DNA from 2 places in the Actinotignum sp. usb-actsch-rep-73 genome. Region 2 is predicted to be linked to the other one. Evidence: riboswitches for the same ligand, from Rfam matches in the RefSeq annotation. Region 2 holds a riboswitch; the other holds the start of a gene.

Region 1 (7,662 bases), on a different contig from region 2:
CCCGACAGGATGATCGCTGCCGGGTCCTTCGCCAGCATGTCGGCGACCGACATGGTGTGAGGAACGATCTCAGAGTAAATGGAGGCTTCACGAACGCGACGGGCGATCAGCTGCGCGTATTGTGCGCCAAAATCAACGACGAGGACGGGGCGAGGAGTTGAATTCATGGCTCAATCGTACCTGCCGCTCGTCAGCGAAACGACCCGCGCGAGCGTTCAACGCGTCTCAACCCGCTCCCCACCACCGCGCTTGTTCACCAATCCCACCCCACTCACCACCCCGCTTGTTCACCAATCCCACCCCACTCACCACCGCGCTTGTTCACCAATCGCCACTCAAAAATACGAGGCTGTGCGTCCCCGTCTCGCTCCCCATCCGGTGAACAAGCGCGGCCAAAAACCCACAGATGCTTGAACAAGCGCGGTCAATGAAGCCCGTTCAAGCACCTCGTTTCTTGAACAAGCGCGGTCGGTTGAGCGCAAGAAAACCTAGAGGTACGACACAATAGACTCATGCCTGCCAACGACCACCAGATGCCAGCCTTCGGCGCTTTCATGCTCGAACGTGGCAAACACGGCAGTCATAAACGCTTCCCGGACGGTCGCAAGCTTTCCAACGCAGAGCGTCAAGCGCTCCCACTCATCGCGGAATTAAACGCTCCCCTGCAAGTGGCTCGAGACCAGATCGCCAGCATCGCTCACTCCCGAGACGTCCCATGGTTGATCGATCAGTTCCTCAGCCCCGTCGCACTCGCCTCGAAGAAGCGCGTAAAGCTTCCAAACTGGAACCTCCTCTTGAAAGCAGTTGCGCACATCGAAGGAGCATTTGATGCCCAAGACCCCACGATTGCTCCGGCCCACACCCCAGATGTTCCACGTAAGAAACTGCTGGCCGGCCTCGTGAACTGGGCCGAGGCAACCCGAACGAGAGCCAGCGACCCACGCTGGGGCGACATCGACGGCCAGCCTGTCACGCACGCGCAATTTGTTGCTTGGCGAGCGTCAACGGCACGGCAGGAGCTTGCAGTCATCCCTCACCTCGAAGTACCCGCACCATTCGCTCACGCCTTGGAAATCGTGCAGGCATGGGACACCGTGCTTGCTGATCGCGGTTATGTTGGCGAGCAGTTTTCTCTGCGTGAAGAGGTTGTTCGACTGCACAACTGGCCGGGCGATCAGTGGGTTGACGGCGACGACTATGCTTCGGCGCAAAAGCGTTTTCACCGTCGCTTGAAGAAGGCGCGCAAGCTCGCCGATGATCCGGTGCGCGACGCGGTAATGCAACGCGCTCTTTACCTGCGCGAGGGGCTCCTCCTTGATGGAGTTGACCCGTTACAATGGTTCCTTGCAGTTTGTAAGTTCCGCTGGTCTGCGCCGGATATGCTCGACGTCCGCCCGGAGATTTTTACGTGGAAACTCGCCGAACAGCTCGCTCATCTTGCCGGAGCTCCGGGGCACGATGATCAGTCGGCAAGTATCGACCTGTCGACGCTGACCGTGAATGACCCGCGCGAATTGGGGCAAGGTAACCTGCGTGCAGTCAGCGGCCCGCGGATCATGATCGACTTGGATGAAGATGTTGTGACAGCGCTTCCACCAGGGTGCCGAGTACGACGTTTCATCGTTTCGGGGCAGTCTGCTCTGGGCCCGGATTGGACCGTGTATTGGGTTGATTCAGAACGCGGGGATGCGCGCGTTATCTTGGATCTCGTCGAGTCCGAGAAGCTGCACCCGAACGTCATCTTCGTCTCCGACGGACAGCCTGACGACCTGGCGAATCTACTGCGCCCATTCTTGGAAGTCGCTTTCGAGATTCCCACGAACCCTCTGACTGCGCACAGTCACATCCCGGGCGTCATGCCACTCTTCCCCGAACATCCAGACGCGGGGCTGTAGCTTCGAGCCTGATTTCAGGGTGTCAGAGGCTCAAAAAGAGGCACCACAGTCTCTCGGTTCCGCGTGCTCTAGGTGTTCCTTGCAACTCGCCACTTTACCGCGCTTGTTCACCTTTCCTTCGCACACGGCAGTGTACTCAGATGAAATTCCCCCTGCCGGAGCGTTCCAGCAGGGGGATAATCAGTGGACGATGTCGCCGTTTCCAACAACCTCGCCGAAATGCAGGTCAGTGTGCGAAGTGGCGCGTGCCCGTCATGTACATCGTGATGCCAGCAGCCTTCGCAGCTTCGATGGATTCTTCGTCGCGGACGGATCCGCCAGGCTGGACGACAGCCTTCACGCCGGCATCAATCAGGACCTGCAGGCCATCAGCGAAGGGGAAGAACGCATCGGATGCGGCAACCGCGCCGATGGAACGCTGCTCAGTTTTTGCGCCAAGAATGTCTTCTGCGCGCGCACCGCCAGCGGACTGAATATCTGCGCCCGCATCCTTGGCCGCGTCACCGGTAGAGCGACCTCCCAGCGTGTTTGCGCGTTCGACTGCAAGCTTGCAGGAATCAACGCGGTTGACCTGTCCCATACCGACGCCGACCGAAGCCTCATCCTTAACCAGCAGGATCGCGTTAGAGCGGACGGCGCGAACCGTGCGCCATGCGAACTCAAGGTCAGCTAGGGTTGTAGCATCCGCGGCTTCACCTGCGACGAGCGTCCAGTTTGCCGGATCGTCGCCGACTGCATCGATGTCATCGCGGTCCTGAACCAGCAGGCCACCAGAAATCTGCTTGAACTCTCTGGCACCGACTGCCAGCGGAGCAACTTCCAGGACACGCAGATTCTTCTTCGCAGACAGGACCTCGAGCGCACCCTCGTCGTATCCGGGGGCCAGCACAACCTCGGTGAAGATCGGGACGATCTGCTTAGCCAGTTCAACGGTGACCGGGCGGTTCACGGCGATCACGCCACCGAATGCGGAGACGGGGTCACACGCGTGCGCCTTGCGATGTGCCTCGGCGACGTCGTCGGCAACGGCGATACCGCAGGGGTTCGCGTGCTTGATGATGGCGACGCAGGGGCGCTCGTGGTCGTAGGCGGCGCGCAGAGCAGCGTCACCGTCGGTGTAGTTGTTGTAGCTCATTGCCTTGCCATGCAGCTGGCGAGCATTGGCGATGCCGGGCAGAAGCTCGTTTTCGTCGAGGTCTTCTTCGTCGGCAATCTCGCGGTACACGGCAGCGTTCTGATGCGGATTCTCACCGTAGCGCAGGGAGTCAACGCGTTCGAAAGCATCGGCGACGAACGCCGGCATTTCGCCTTCTTCGTCGTCAGCTTCGACGATTTCTTCGGCTTCCCCGTCGATGGCAAACCCGAGGGACTCAAGGAACGCAGCATCGGAAGCGTCGAGGTGGGTTTCGCAGGCCTCGTCCAATTCGTCGCGTACATCGTCCAGATCGAGCTGATCGGCAAACCAGCCGGAGATGGCCAGATCGTAAGTTGCGGTATGTGCGAAGGCGCGTGCTGCCAGTTCGCGACGCTGTTTCAGCGTGAAACCTTCAGCCCGGGCAGCTTCAATAACCGCAGCGTAGGAATCGGGCGAGGTCACGACTGCAACCGACGGATGGTTCTTCGCCGCTGCACGCACCATGGACGGGCCACCGATATCAATCTGCTCGACGCATTCGTCGAAGTTACCCCCGCCGGCAACCGTCTGAGCGAACGGGTAGAGATTGCAAATAACCAGGTCAAATGCCTTCACGCCGAGTTCACTGATCTGCTCGCGGTGGTCAGCCTTGCGCTGATCAGCAAGAATGCCCGCGTGAATCATCGGGTGAAGGGTTTTCACGCGACCTTCGAGGACCTCGGGGAAACCGGTGACGTCGTCAACGGGGGTAACCGGGACGCCAGCTTCTGCGATCTTCGCGGCGGTCGAGCCGGTGGAAACAATTTCAACGCCAGCGCCAGCAAGTGCGGTGGCAAGCTCAATCAGACCGGTCTTGTCATAGACGGAAATAAGAGCGCGGGTAATGGGGCGGACGTCAATAGCTTCGAGATTGTCCAGGCGAACGGACATGGGTTCCTCCAGTAATGGTTGATCATGCCCGGCGCCCAGGCGGGCGACGCCTCACGGGTACTTCGGGTTGCTCCCCGGTGGTGATCCACCCTCGCCAGTTGCAACCTACGGCGATCGTATCCCGTAGCGCGTGTGCGTTCCAAGCAGGTCCAGTGAGGGATTCGCCCCACATTCGCCTTCCGCGTGCCAGTTATCGACGAGGCCGACCGCGCTTGTTCAAGGTTCCGTCGAAGCTCAGCGTCCCAGTCTTCGCGCGTTTCAAAGTGAGAAACTAGCAAACAAAGTGCGCGAGGCCTCGTTCCTTCGCTCAGTCGATCGCTGAACACTCCCTGTCTGCACCCACTAGAAGCGCCGTGGCGCCGAACGCGGGATCTTCGCACGCTTGAACAAGCGCACGCTTGTTGGAGCCTTCGCCGGATACCAGAACAGTTAACCGCGCTTGTTCAAGCGGAGCGTGCACAGATCAATGAGTCGGTTCGGTGTTCATTCGCTCTCTTCCAAGCGCGCTTGTTCACCGATCGAGAGCGAAGAGAGGTCAAGACGCTCAGTTGCAAGCGCATCTTCGGAGCGCGCTTGTTCAGCTTCCTGCTGAGCCGGAGACTTCACCGTCGGCTCAACAACTTGGGGAGTCGGTGTCCATGGAACAAGTTCAGGTTCCGACTGGGATTCTTTGAGGGTGTCATCGGCGCGCTTGTTCACCAAAACCTCGAGTTCTTCCTCGGTCGGGTCAGTATCAATTTCATCCGGTTCCGGAGTCTCTTCTGCTTCAACAAGCGCGGTCGAAACAGGCACGTCTGAAGCCGAAACATCGGAGGGCGATTCTTCAACAAGCGCGGTCGAAGACGGAGCCGTTTGCCCAGCGTCAAGAAGCGAAAGCTCCCATTGATCGCGCATCCACTTCAACGAGCGCGGGTGAACGATCACCCAACCAAATACAAACGCCAAACCAACTTCGCTGAGCAGAGCCACAGTAGTCGGACCGACATGCGGCCCTAGGAATGCCATGCGCGTCGCCCCCAGCTGAAAGGTTGACATGGCCATCCACATCCAGAAGCCAACACCGATCACGACAAATGCGACAGCGGAAAGAACAAACTGTTCACGAAGCGATGCTTGCCGACGCTTCCTTCCGCGCCACATACCGATGCCAAAACCGATCGCAATCGGAACGAGGATCGTCCAATAGCTTGGAGTGATATTGGGCATCGCGCCCAAGACAGGGATACCTGGGATCGGCAAAGTTGGGGCTGACGTGGGCGAATGAAGCGCATCGACTCCGACCCAGAATCCGGGTCCAGCAAACCAAGCCAACGTCCACGCCAAGATTGTTGGGGCGAAAAATAACTGACCGAGTCCAACAAGCGCGTCCTCAATTGGAGATGTCGTGAGCAGGAGCTGGTGGATCCCCGCGATTTGTGAGGTATGAGTAAGAAGGGCGATCAGAGTAAGAACCGCCGCAGATCCGACGACGACTGTGAGTGCGATTGCGGCCTCGCGAATTCCTAAACGAATGAGGCGCGGGACTCCCCACCGGCGAAGTGGATGGTCACCACAAGAAAAAAACGCCCACGCCGACGCGAGAAGCGAAACGAATAGGGCACCCGGCATCGCTTCCCACCAGCGCACATACGAAGCACCCGAACCGATCAGGAAAGCGGTCATCACAGTGAAAGCAGGAACGGCGAACCAGTTCGACGATGGCGAGAACTCTTCGCCTCCGCGCAAGAAGAGTCGGAGCAACACAACGAGGCCGATCGACACAAGAGTGGGGATGGCGTGATAGGTGACGGTTTCTGTATGAACTGATGCGCCGAAGAGGACTCCGAAGACATCCGAACTGGACGCGAACACCGTGTCCCAGCCGATTTTTGACACCCACGGGTTCGACGCGACCGTCAGGAAGGAGCCCATGACGATAAGAACGCAGGTAGCCCAACCGACGAATGCTGCTTCAACGCCCGAAAGCATGGCGCGCGCCCAACCGTCAGGCATGCTCACGCGAATAGTTTTCCGCGTCGGAGCGTACGTCGTTGTGGTGACGCTTGGTGAAGTCTCAGGCGTAACGTTCATAGCGTTATCCATCATGACGCACCGGTGGCCGGTAGGGCTTTCGCACCACCGGCCACCGTCAGATTGAGACCTACCTCAGTGTGGAAGCGAGATCAGATCGCTTTCAGAGTTTGTGTTCTGGCCACTCCGTTTGCAGAGTTTGTGTTCTGTTCGCTTCCGGCCTCTTCAGTTTGCCCTGCCAAAACCGGCATAGTGTGCAACTACTTTGAGAGGATTTCTCGAGCAAGCTGAGCGGTCTGCGACGGAGTCCGACCGACGCGAACACCAACTGCTTCTAGGGCCTCGGCCTTTGCCGCAGCAGTACCGGAAGAACCGGAAACGATCGCGCCAGCGTGCCCCATGGTCTTGCCTTCGGGGGCTGTAAAACCAGCAACGTAGGCGACAACGGGTTTCGTCATGTTTTCCTTGATCCAGGTAGCTGCTCGTTCTTCTGCGTCGCCACCGATTTCGCCGATCATCACAACCAGATCGGTGTCGGGGTCGGCTTCGAACGCCGCCAAGGCATCGATGTGGGTGGTTCCGACCACCGGGTCGCCACCGATGCCAAGGCAGGTGGTGAAACCAAAGTCGCGGAGTTCGTACATGAGCTGGTACGTGAGCGTGCCGGACTTAGAAACTAGGCCGATGCGACCCGGACCGGTGATGTCTGCTGGTGTGATACCAACGTTTGATTGGTTTGGGCTAATGATGCCTGGGCAGTTCGGGCCAATCAGACGAACACCCTTCTTCAGTGCATGCGACACGAAAACGGTTGAGTCTGCGACAGGAATACCTTCGGTGATCACAACGATCGTTTCGATGCCAGCATCAATCGCTTCAAGTGCGGCTCCCTTCGCGAAGGCCGGCGGAACGAAGATGACGGAAGTGTTCGCGTTCGTTGCTTCTTTTGCTTCAGCAACAGTGGCGTACACGGGTACGGACACTGTTCCGTTTTCGACCCGGTCAGCGGCCGGGCCGTAGCCAACCACGTCAAAGTCGACACTGGTGCCGGCTTTGCGCGGGTTAGTGCCAGCAACAATGGTCGTGCCGGCGCTCAGCATCCGTTGCGTGTGCTTGCGGCCTTCAGCGCCCGTCATACCCTGGACGATGACACGGGAGTCAGAGTTAAGGAAAATCGACATTCTTTTCGTCCTTTGTCTTTCGTCTGGTCAGTTCTGAGCCGGCCGTGAAGCAACGGCCTCGGCAGCAAGTTCAGCTGCACGTCGTGCGGCATCGTCCATGGTCTCAACCATGTGGATCAACGGATGGTTCGCCGCCTGGAGGATCGCTCGACCTTCGGCGACCTTATTTCCATCGAGGCGAACCACCAGAGGCTTCGTCGCAGAGTCGCCAAGAACTTCGAGAGCTCCGATGATGCCTTCCGCGACCTTGTCACATGCGGTAATGCCACCGAAAACGTTAACGAAGACAGAGCGAACCTGCTCGTCGCCGAGGATGATGTCGAGGCCCTTTGCCATCACTTCAGCCGAAGCACCGCCACCGATATCGAGGAAGTTTGCCGGTTTTACGCCAAGATCTTCACCGGCCATCGCAACGACGTCGAGGGTTGACATGACCAGACCAGCACCGTTACCGATGATGCCAACTTCACCTTCGAGGCGCACGTAGTTCAGTCCGGCTTCCTTCGCCAGC
Region 2 (7,662 bases):
CCGATCTCTTCTCCCACGTCGTCGACGTTGACGGCAACGCGATCTCACCTGAGCTCGAAAAGCGCACCATCGCTGTTTCCCTCGACGCGGTGCGGACGTCGAAGCGCTCCCTCGCGATAGGCTGGGGCGAAGCGAAGGCCCTGCCCCTGGTCGTCTCCTTGCGGATCGGAATCGCGAACGCCCTCATCGTCGACGAGAAGGGGGCCCTCGCGATGCTCCGCGAGGCCGACCGCCTCCGCGACTGAGGGCCGGGCGGTCCGACCCGATCTCGTCCGCCTCCGCTAATCTGTACCCATGAGTGAATCGACCGTAGAAAACACGAAGCTTGTCATCACGCTGTCCTGCCCGGATCAGCCGGGTATTGTCCACGCGGTGACGGGTGTGATCGGCAGTGTGAACGGCAATATTATTCAGTCCCAGCAGTTCGGGGATCCGGATTCGGGACTGTTTTTCATGCGTATTGAGGTTGACTCGCCGGTCGGTCGAGGTCCCGTCGAAGAAGGTCTGGCGAAGGTTGCGAAGACTTTTGATGCGACCTGGCATATTGATGCCCTCGGTCGTCGCCTGCGTACGGTCATCATGGTGTCGCGCGAGGGCCACTGCCTGACTGACTTGCTCTACCGTCAGCGTAGCCAGGGCCTGCCGATCGAGGTTGTCGCGGTCGTGGGTAACCACCCGGATCTTGCTCCCGTTGCTCAGTTCTACGGCGTTCCCTTCCTGAATATTCCGGTGACGAAGGAAACGAAGGCTGACGCTGAGCGTGAGTTGCTCAACCTGGTCCGCTCGGAAAAGGTGGAGCTAGTTGTTCTGGCACGCTACATGCAGATTCTGTCTGAGAAGGTCTGCGAAGAAATGCAGGGGCGCGTCATCAATATTCACCACTCGTTCCTGCCGTCGTTCAAGGGTGCTCGCCCGTACGCGCAGGCGCATGATCGTGGCGTGAAGCTCATTGGTGCGACCGCACACTACGTGACCGCCGACCTGGACGAGGGCCCGATCATCGAGCAGGACGTCACGCGCGTGACGCACGCCGACTCCACGCCGGACATGGTGGCGCTTGGCCAGGATGTGGAGCGTCGCGTTTTGGCTCAGGCAGTCCGTTGGCACGCCGAGCGTCGCGTCCTTATGGACGGCACGCGAACCGTGGTGTTCTCCCGCTAGTTTTCGTCTATTCCCCAGGCGGATGCGTGACGCACGCACTGCTGAGGAATTGATTCACGAGGCCGAGACCGCTTCTCGCTGGTGAGTGTGAGCGACGGTTTCGGCTTTCGCCACATCCGCCCCATAGCAGGCTGGGAGTGCCTAGATGGAGGTGGCCTCGTACGTGGGAAGGCAGTGCGCGAACTGGTCGCTTCGCGATATGGTGGATGAGTCGTGACTGGCGAACAGGTGGGAAACCACCGGGGAGCGATGAACAGGCACCATAGCCGCCCGCCTGGGCTAAGGCGCCGACCGAGAAATCGGCAGTTCAAGGAGCAGGAGAACCCAATGGATTCCCTTAATGACATGACCCTTGCCCAGCTGGATCCCGAGATTCAGGCTGTGCTCGACGCTGAACTGGCACGTCAGCGGGCGACCCTCGAAATGATTGCGTCAGAGAACTTCGTCCCGCGCGCAGTCCTAGAAGCGCAGGGATCCGTGTTGACGAACAAGTACGCGGAAGGCTACCCGGGTCGTCGCTACTACGGTGGCTGTGAAGCCGTTGACGTCGCAGAAAACCTTGCGATCGAGCGCGCACAACAGGTCTTCAAGGGTGCCGACTTCGTCAACGTTCAGCCACACGCCGGCGCGCAGGCAAACGCTGCAGCCCTGATGGCGATGGCAAACGTGGGCGACACGATTCTTGGCCTGTCCCTCGCTCACGGCGGTCACCTGACCCACGGCATGAAGATCAACTTCTCCGGCAAAAACTACAACGCGGTGGCCTACGAGGTCGACCGTCAGACCATGCGTATCGAGGCTGAGCAGGTGCGCGAAGCTGCTCTGCGTGAGCGCCCCAAGGTCATCATCGCCGGCTGGTCCGCCTACCCGCGTCATCTGGACTTTGCGGCATTTCGTGAGATCGCTGACGAGGTCGGCGCAGCACTCTGGGTCGATATGGCACACTTCGCCGGCCTTGTCGCAGCAGACCTGCACCCCAGCCCAGTCCCGCACGCTGACGTTGTCACCACTACCGTCCACAAGACGATCGGTGGCCCGCGTTCGGGCATGATTCTGTCGTCTCGTGGCGAGCAGTGGGGCAAGAAGATTAACTCCGCAGTCTTCCCCGGCCAGCAGGGCGGTCCGCTCATGCACGCGATTGCCGCAAAGGCAATCGCCATGAAGGTCGCGCAGACCGAAGAATTCAAGGATCGTCAGCGTCGCACTCTCGAAGGTGCTCAGCTACTGGCTGATCGTCTCAATGCAGACGATGCGAAAGCAGCCGGCATCAAGTTGGTCACCGGTGGTACCGACGTTCACTTGGTCCTCGTTGACCTCGTCGAATCGAAGCTGGACGGTCGCGACGCAGAAGATCTTCTGCACGAGGTCGGCATTACCGTCAACCGCAACGCAGTTCCCTTTGATCCGCGTCCCCCGATGCGCACCTCCGGTCTGCGTATCGGCACGCCGGCTCTAGCAACCCGTGGCTTCGACGCCAAGGACTTCGCTGAGGTCGCCGACATCATCGGCACCACGCTGGTTCAGGGGGCATCGGGCGCATCGGTTGACGTTGACGGCCTGTGCGCACGCGTGAAGGCTCTGACCGACGCTCGTCCGCTCTACGTTGGACTTGGCGAATGAGGGCTCCCTGGGAAGGGCCCGCTAAGGTCCTCGACGGTGCGGGTACAGCTGCCACAATCAAGGCGGAACTTGCCCAGCGTGTGAAGAATCTCCGCGCTCGTGGTGTTGTGCCCGGCCTTGGCACGATCCTCGTCGGTGAAGATCCCGGTTCGGTGTCCTACGTTGCGGGCAAGCACCGCGACTGCGCTGAAGTGGGTATCGAATCCATCCGCGTTGACCTGCCGGAAACGGCTTCGCAGGCTGAAATTGAAGCAGCGATTGACCAGTTGAATGCTGACCCGGCATGCACGGGCTACATCGTTCAGTTGCCACTGCCGAAGGACATCGACCAGAACGCGATCCTAGAACGCATTGATCCTGCGAAGGACGCAGATGGCCTGCACCCGATGAACCTTGGTCGCTTGGTTCTTCGTGGCTCTGGGCCGATCGATACTCCGCTTCCGTGCACGCCTCGCGCCGTCATCGAACTGATGGAACGACACGGCATTGACCTTCGTGGCAAGGATGTGTGCGTTGTTGGTCGCGGTGTCACTGTTGGCCGTTCGATTGGTTTGCTACTGATCCGCAAGGAAATCAATGCAACCGTCACCGTCTGCCACACCGGCACGAAGGATCTTGCTGCTCACGTGCGTCAGGCGGACGTTGTCGTGGCCGCAGCGGGTAGTGCTGGACTGATCACCAAAGACATGGTGAAGCCGGGCGCAGTAGTGCTCGATGTTGGTGTATCCCGCGTTGAAGGTGAAGACGGTAAGGCTCGCCTGCGCGGCGACGTTGCAGACGGTGTTGACCAGGTCGCATCGTGGTTGTCCCCGAACCCGAAGGGCGTAGGTCCCATGACTCGCGCGCTCCTGGTGACGAACGTTGTCGAGGCAGCAGAGCGCCTCGCGTAACTGTTTGTGGTGGTGGGGTGGAGCCTTGGCGTTGAGGCTCCGCCCCAGTGCCACATATGTTGGAGTTGAAGATAGTGAGTTCATTGAATCCGTCAGTCACATCTGAAGTTGGTGCGCTGAAGACAGTCCTCGTTCACCGTCCCGGTAACGAAATGTCGCGTATTACGCCAACGAACATGGAAGAACTCCTCTTCGATGACGTGATCTGGTTGGAGCGCGCCCAAGAAGAACACGATGCGATGACCTCAAAGATGCGTCGTCATGGCATCGAGGTTCTTGATTTTTCGACTCTTTTGACTGAAGCCCTCGAAGTTCCAGGCGGTCGTGATGAAGCCCTGGAACTCGTTTTCACCGATAAAACGGTTGGTCCTGCAGCTTTGGATTCACTCCGCGCTTTTACAGCCGGACTGGATTCGTCTCACCTTGCCGAGATCTTGATTGCCGGCATGACGAAGCGTGAGCTTTTAGAACAGATCGATGAACCGAAGTCCGCCTGGATCTCCGGAATGGACTTGGATGACTTCATTCTTGCCCCGTTGCCGAACCACCTGTTCACTCGTGACACCTCGTCGTGGATCGGCGGGGGAGTTGCGGTTTTGTCTATGCGGAAACAGGCTCGTCGTCGCGAAACGATCAACCAAGAGATCGTCTACCGGTTGCACCCGCGTTTCGCTGATCTCAACATCCCCTTCTGGAATCACGGGACTCTTGACGGCCAGGCCACAATCGAAGGTGGCGACATCATTAACGCTGGAAACGACACACTGATTATTGGCGCCTCAGAACGTACGACTGCACAGGGAATTGAACGTCTTGCTCGCAGGCTTTTTGCCGGCGAAGTAGCGTCCACCGTGATTGTTTTGCAGATCGAAAAGAAGCGTGCTCAGATGCACCTCGACACGATTTTCACGATGCTCGATGAAGCAACATTTACTGCCTATGCCGGGTTGGGGAAGGTTCGTACTCAGGTGATTCGCCCCGGTGCTGCTGGCGAATTGGATATCACCGTTCACGAAGCTGATGAGATGTATGACGTCATCGCTGCCGGATTGGGATTCGATTCCATCCGCGTGCTGACGGTCCCCACGGATTCTTTGACCGCCGAACGCGAACAGTGGAATGACGGTTCGAATCTCCTTGCCCTAGAGCCCGGTGTCGTCATGTCATACGAACGAAATACGGTGTCGAACGACTACTTCTCGGACCAGGGTTTCGAGGTCATTACGATCCCCGGCAATGAACTTGGCCGCGGACGTGGCGGGGCGCACTGCATGACTTGCCCGATTGTGCGCGATACTTTACCCGCACGCGTTTAACGTTTGACGCCTCGAACGTTCAACGTTCCTACTTTCAGACCTACACAATCTCACAAGGAGCATCCATGCCTCACGCTCTTCATGGTCGTCCGTTCCTCCGCGAAATCGACTTCACTCCTGCCGAATGGCTGTCTTTGATTGATCTGGCAGCTGAACTCAAAGCCGCGAAGAAGAATGGTACCGAGGTTCAGCACCTCAAGGGGCGCAATATTGCGCTGATCTTCGAGAAGACGTCGACGCGCACGCGTTGCTCCTTCGAGGTGGCAGCTTTCGATCAGGGGGCACACACCACCTATCTAGATCCTTCCGGTTCGCAGATGGGACACAAGGAGTCGACTGCTGATACCGCTCGCGTTCTGGGTCGCATGTTTGACGGTATCGAATACCGCGGTGATGAGCAGGAAAAGGTTGAGGTTCTTTCGGAGCTCTCCGGTGTTCCGGTGTGGAATGGTCTGACCGATGACTGGCATCCGACTCAGATGCTCTGCGATTCACTGACCATGCGTGAACACGCGGGTAAGCCTCTGAATCAGGTGTCCTACGCCTACGTTGGTGATGCTCGTTTCAACATGGGTCGGTCCCTGCTGGTCAATGGCGCGTTGATCGGAGCTGATGTCCGCATTGTTGCGCCGCGTGAACTTTGGCCGGATGAAGAATGCATCGCTCACGCACGCCGTATTGGCGAAGAAACCGGTGCGAAGGTGACGGTGACCGACAAGGTTGATGAAGGTGTTGCGGGTGTTGGCTTCGTCCACACTGACATTTGGGTGTCGATGGGCGAGCCGAAAGATGTCTGGAATGAACGCATCGAGATGCTACGTGACTACCAGGTGAATGCTTCGCTGATGGAAAAGGCTGGCCCGCAGGCAAAGTTCATGCACTGCCTGCCGGCGTATCACGATCGTAAGACCGTGATCGGTGAGCAGCTGTTTGAAGCCACCGGTATGGATGGTATCGAAGTGACCGACGAGGTCTTCGAAGGAGGCGCTTCGATCGTCTTCGATCAGGCAGAAAACCGTATGCACACGATCAAGGCGGTCATGGTTGCCACGCTGGGCGACTGACACCCTGCCGAATTCAACGCACAAGGGATAAGCGTGAAGATTACAAGCATTAACCTGAACGGGATCCGCGCAGCGGTAAAACGTGGTTTTCTTGATTGGATTGCGGTCGAAGACCCGGATGTTCTGCTGATGCAGGAAGTGCGCGCCGATACTCAGATCACCGAAGACATCTTGGGGCAAGAGTGGTTGCTTGCCACCGAGCCGTGTCGCATCAAAGGTCGCGCGGGTGTTGCGATTGCAGTGCGACGAGGCCGTGCAACCCTAGATGATGTTCGCGCAGGGTTGGGGGACGCGGACACTGACGTTGACTCTGGGCGTTGGATTGAAGCCGTTGTCACCGCGAACTCTCAGAGTGTTCGTGTTGTGTCCGCATACTTCCATTCGGGTGAAAAGGATACGCCGAAGCAAGAAGCGAAGATGGCTCATCTGCCTCGCATTGGCGAGCGCATGGCTGAGATTCTTGCGTCGGGTGAAAAGGCTGTCGTCTGCGGTGACTACAACGTTGTTCGCTCACGTCAGGACATAAAGAACTGGATGCCGAACCACAATAAACGTGCGGGTGTCTTGGACGAGGAAATCGTATTCCTAAACGATTGGGTCGATGCCGGCTGGCATGACGTTGTTCGTGACCTAGCCGGTGACGTGCAGGGGCCGTACACGTGGTGGTCGTGGCGAGGCAAAGCCTTCGATAACGACACGGGCTGGCGCATCGACTATCACTATGCAACTCCGACTCTGGCATCGACCGCGACTACATTCGCGATCGGGCGTGCTCAGGCTTACGACCAGCGATTCTCTGATCATGCACCACTCACCGTGACCTACCAGGTTTGACCGCTAGGGCTGTCGTGGGGCCCGGAAGGGAATCTTCTGGATTTCTTTTCAACTCGAGCATGAACAAGCGAAGTGGGGGAACACCATCTGGTGTTCCCCCACAGTCGTATTCAGCCTGCCCGGCCTCGTGAACTAACGGCGGAGGGCAGTTACTTGATCGTCTGCCACTCCAAGTCACGGCTTGCCGAATACAACGGGTCGGGGCGAACTTCCCCGGAAATCGGGTGGTGTGGCCAGAGCAGTGTTCGCGGATCCGAGCAGGTGATGTAGTTCGGGCGTTCTGTGAAATGGACTTCGTCAGCATCCGCGGGCTTGCCGGGTGCCGGCGGGTTTGCCATCCACGCGCATGCCATCAGGAAAGCTCTCATTTGTAGGTTGATCCAGAGGATCAGCGTGATGATGGAAGCGCCCGCCGCAAGGAGTGGGCTCGACGAAGCGCTGACTGCAGACGTACCAAGAATTCGTAGCACGATCGATGCGACTGAGATGATTGCCAGCCCCCAGATCAGGTCTTTGCGCGGAGGATGAACGCGTGCGACAACCCAGATGAGAAGCCAAGTGACCAGCGCATAGACGACGAAAGCGACCACGTAGGAAGCAATTTTCAGCAGGCCGGTGGCAACGGGGCCGGAAGACAAACCAATCGTGCCTAGGATCCACTGGCCACCAAGATCGACGACAATGCCAAGACCGGCGCCCAGAATGATGGAGAGCGCAAGGCCGAGTGCCCCCAGCGCGTTACGCAGAATCTGTATCACCGGATTGTCGGGGACCGTG

The links. A riboswitch is a leader RNA that binds a small molecule or an ion and turns the genes downstream of it on or off. The one in region 2 is predicted to bind ZMP and ZTP.
Region 1: another riboswitch for ZMP and ZTP. It lies ahead of purH (bifunctional phosphoribosylaminoimidazolecarboxamide formyltransferase/IMP cyclohydrolase); the one in region 2 lies ahead of glyA (serine hydroxymethyltransferase).

The regions. Positions count from the first base shown of each region.
Region 1 is NZ_JBHNPV010000023.1:14,584-22,245, forward strand. It holds gene guaA (glutamine-hydrolyzing GMP synthase) at 1-167, opposite strand, end outside; gene AC5RE1_RS01420 (hypothetical protein) at 513-1,895, shown strand; gene purH (bifunctional phosphoribosylaminoimidazolecarboxamide formyltransferase/IMP cyclohydrolase) at 2,122-3,960, opposite strand; ZMP/ZTP riboswitch at 3,987-4,072, opposite strand; gene AC5RE1_RS01430 (cell division protein PerM) at 4,444-5,952, opposite strand; gene sucD (succinate--CoA ligase subunit alpha) at 6,231-7,151, opposite strand; gene sucC (ADP-forming succinate--CoA ligase subunit beta) at 7,179-7,662, opposite strand, start outside.
Region 2 is NZ_JBHNPV010000080.1:7,650-15,311, reverse strand. It holds partial or broken gene AC5RE1_RS07240 (sugar-binding transcriptional regulator) at 1-245, shown strand, start outside; gene purU (formyltetrahydrofolate deformylase) at 295-1,161, shown strand; ZMP/ZTP riboswitch at 1,365-1,448, shown strand; gene glyA (serine hydroxymethyltransferase) at 1,489-2,781, shown strand; gene AC5RE1_RS07225 (bifunctional methylenetetrahydrofolate dehydrogenase/methenyltetrahydrofolate cyclohydrolase) at 2,778-3,671, shown strand; gene AC5RE1_RS07220 (arginine deiminase) at 3,755-4,987, shown strand; gene argF (ornithine carbamoyltransferase) at 5,053-6,051, shown strand; gene AC5RE1_RS07210 (exodeoxyribonuclease III) at 6,079-6,885, shown strand; gene AC5RE1_RS07205 (YhjD/YihY/BrkB family envelope integrity protein) at 7,035-7,662, opposite strand, start outside.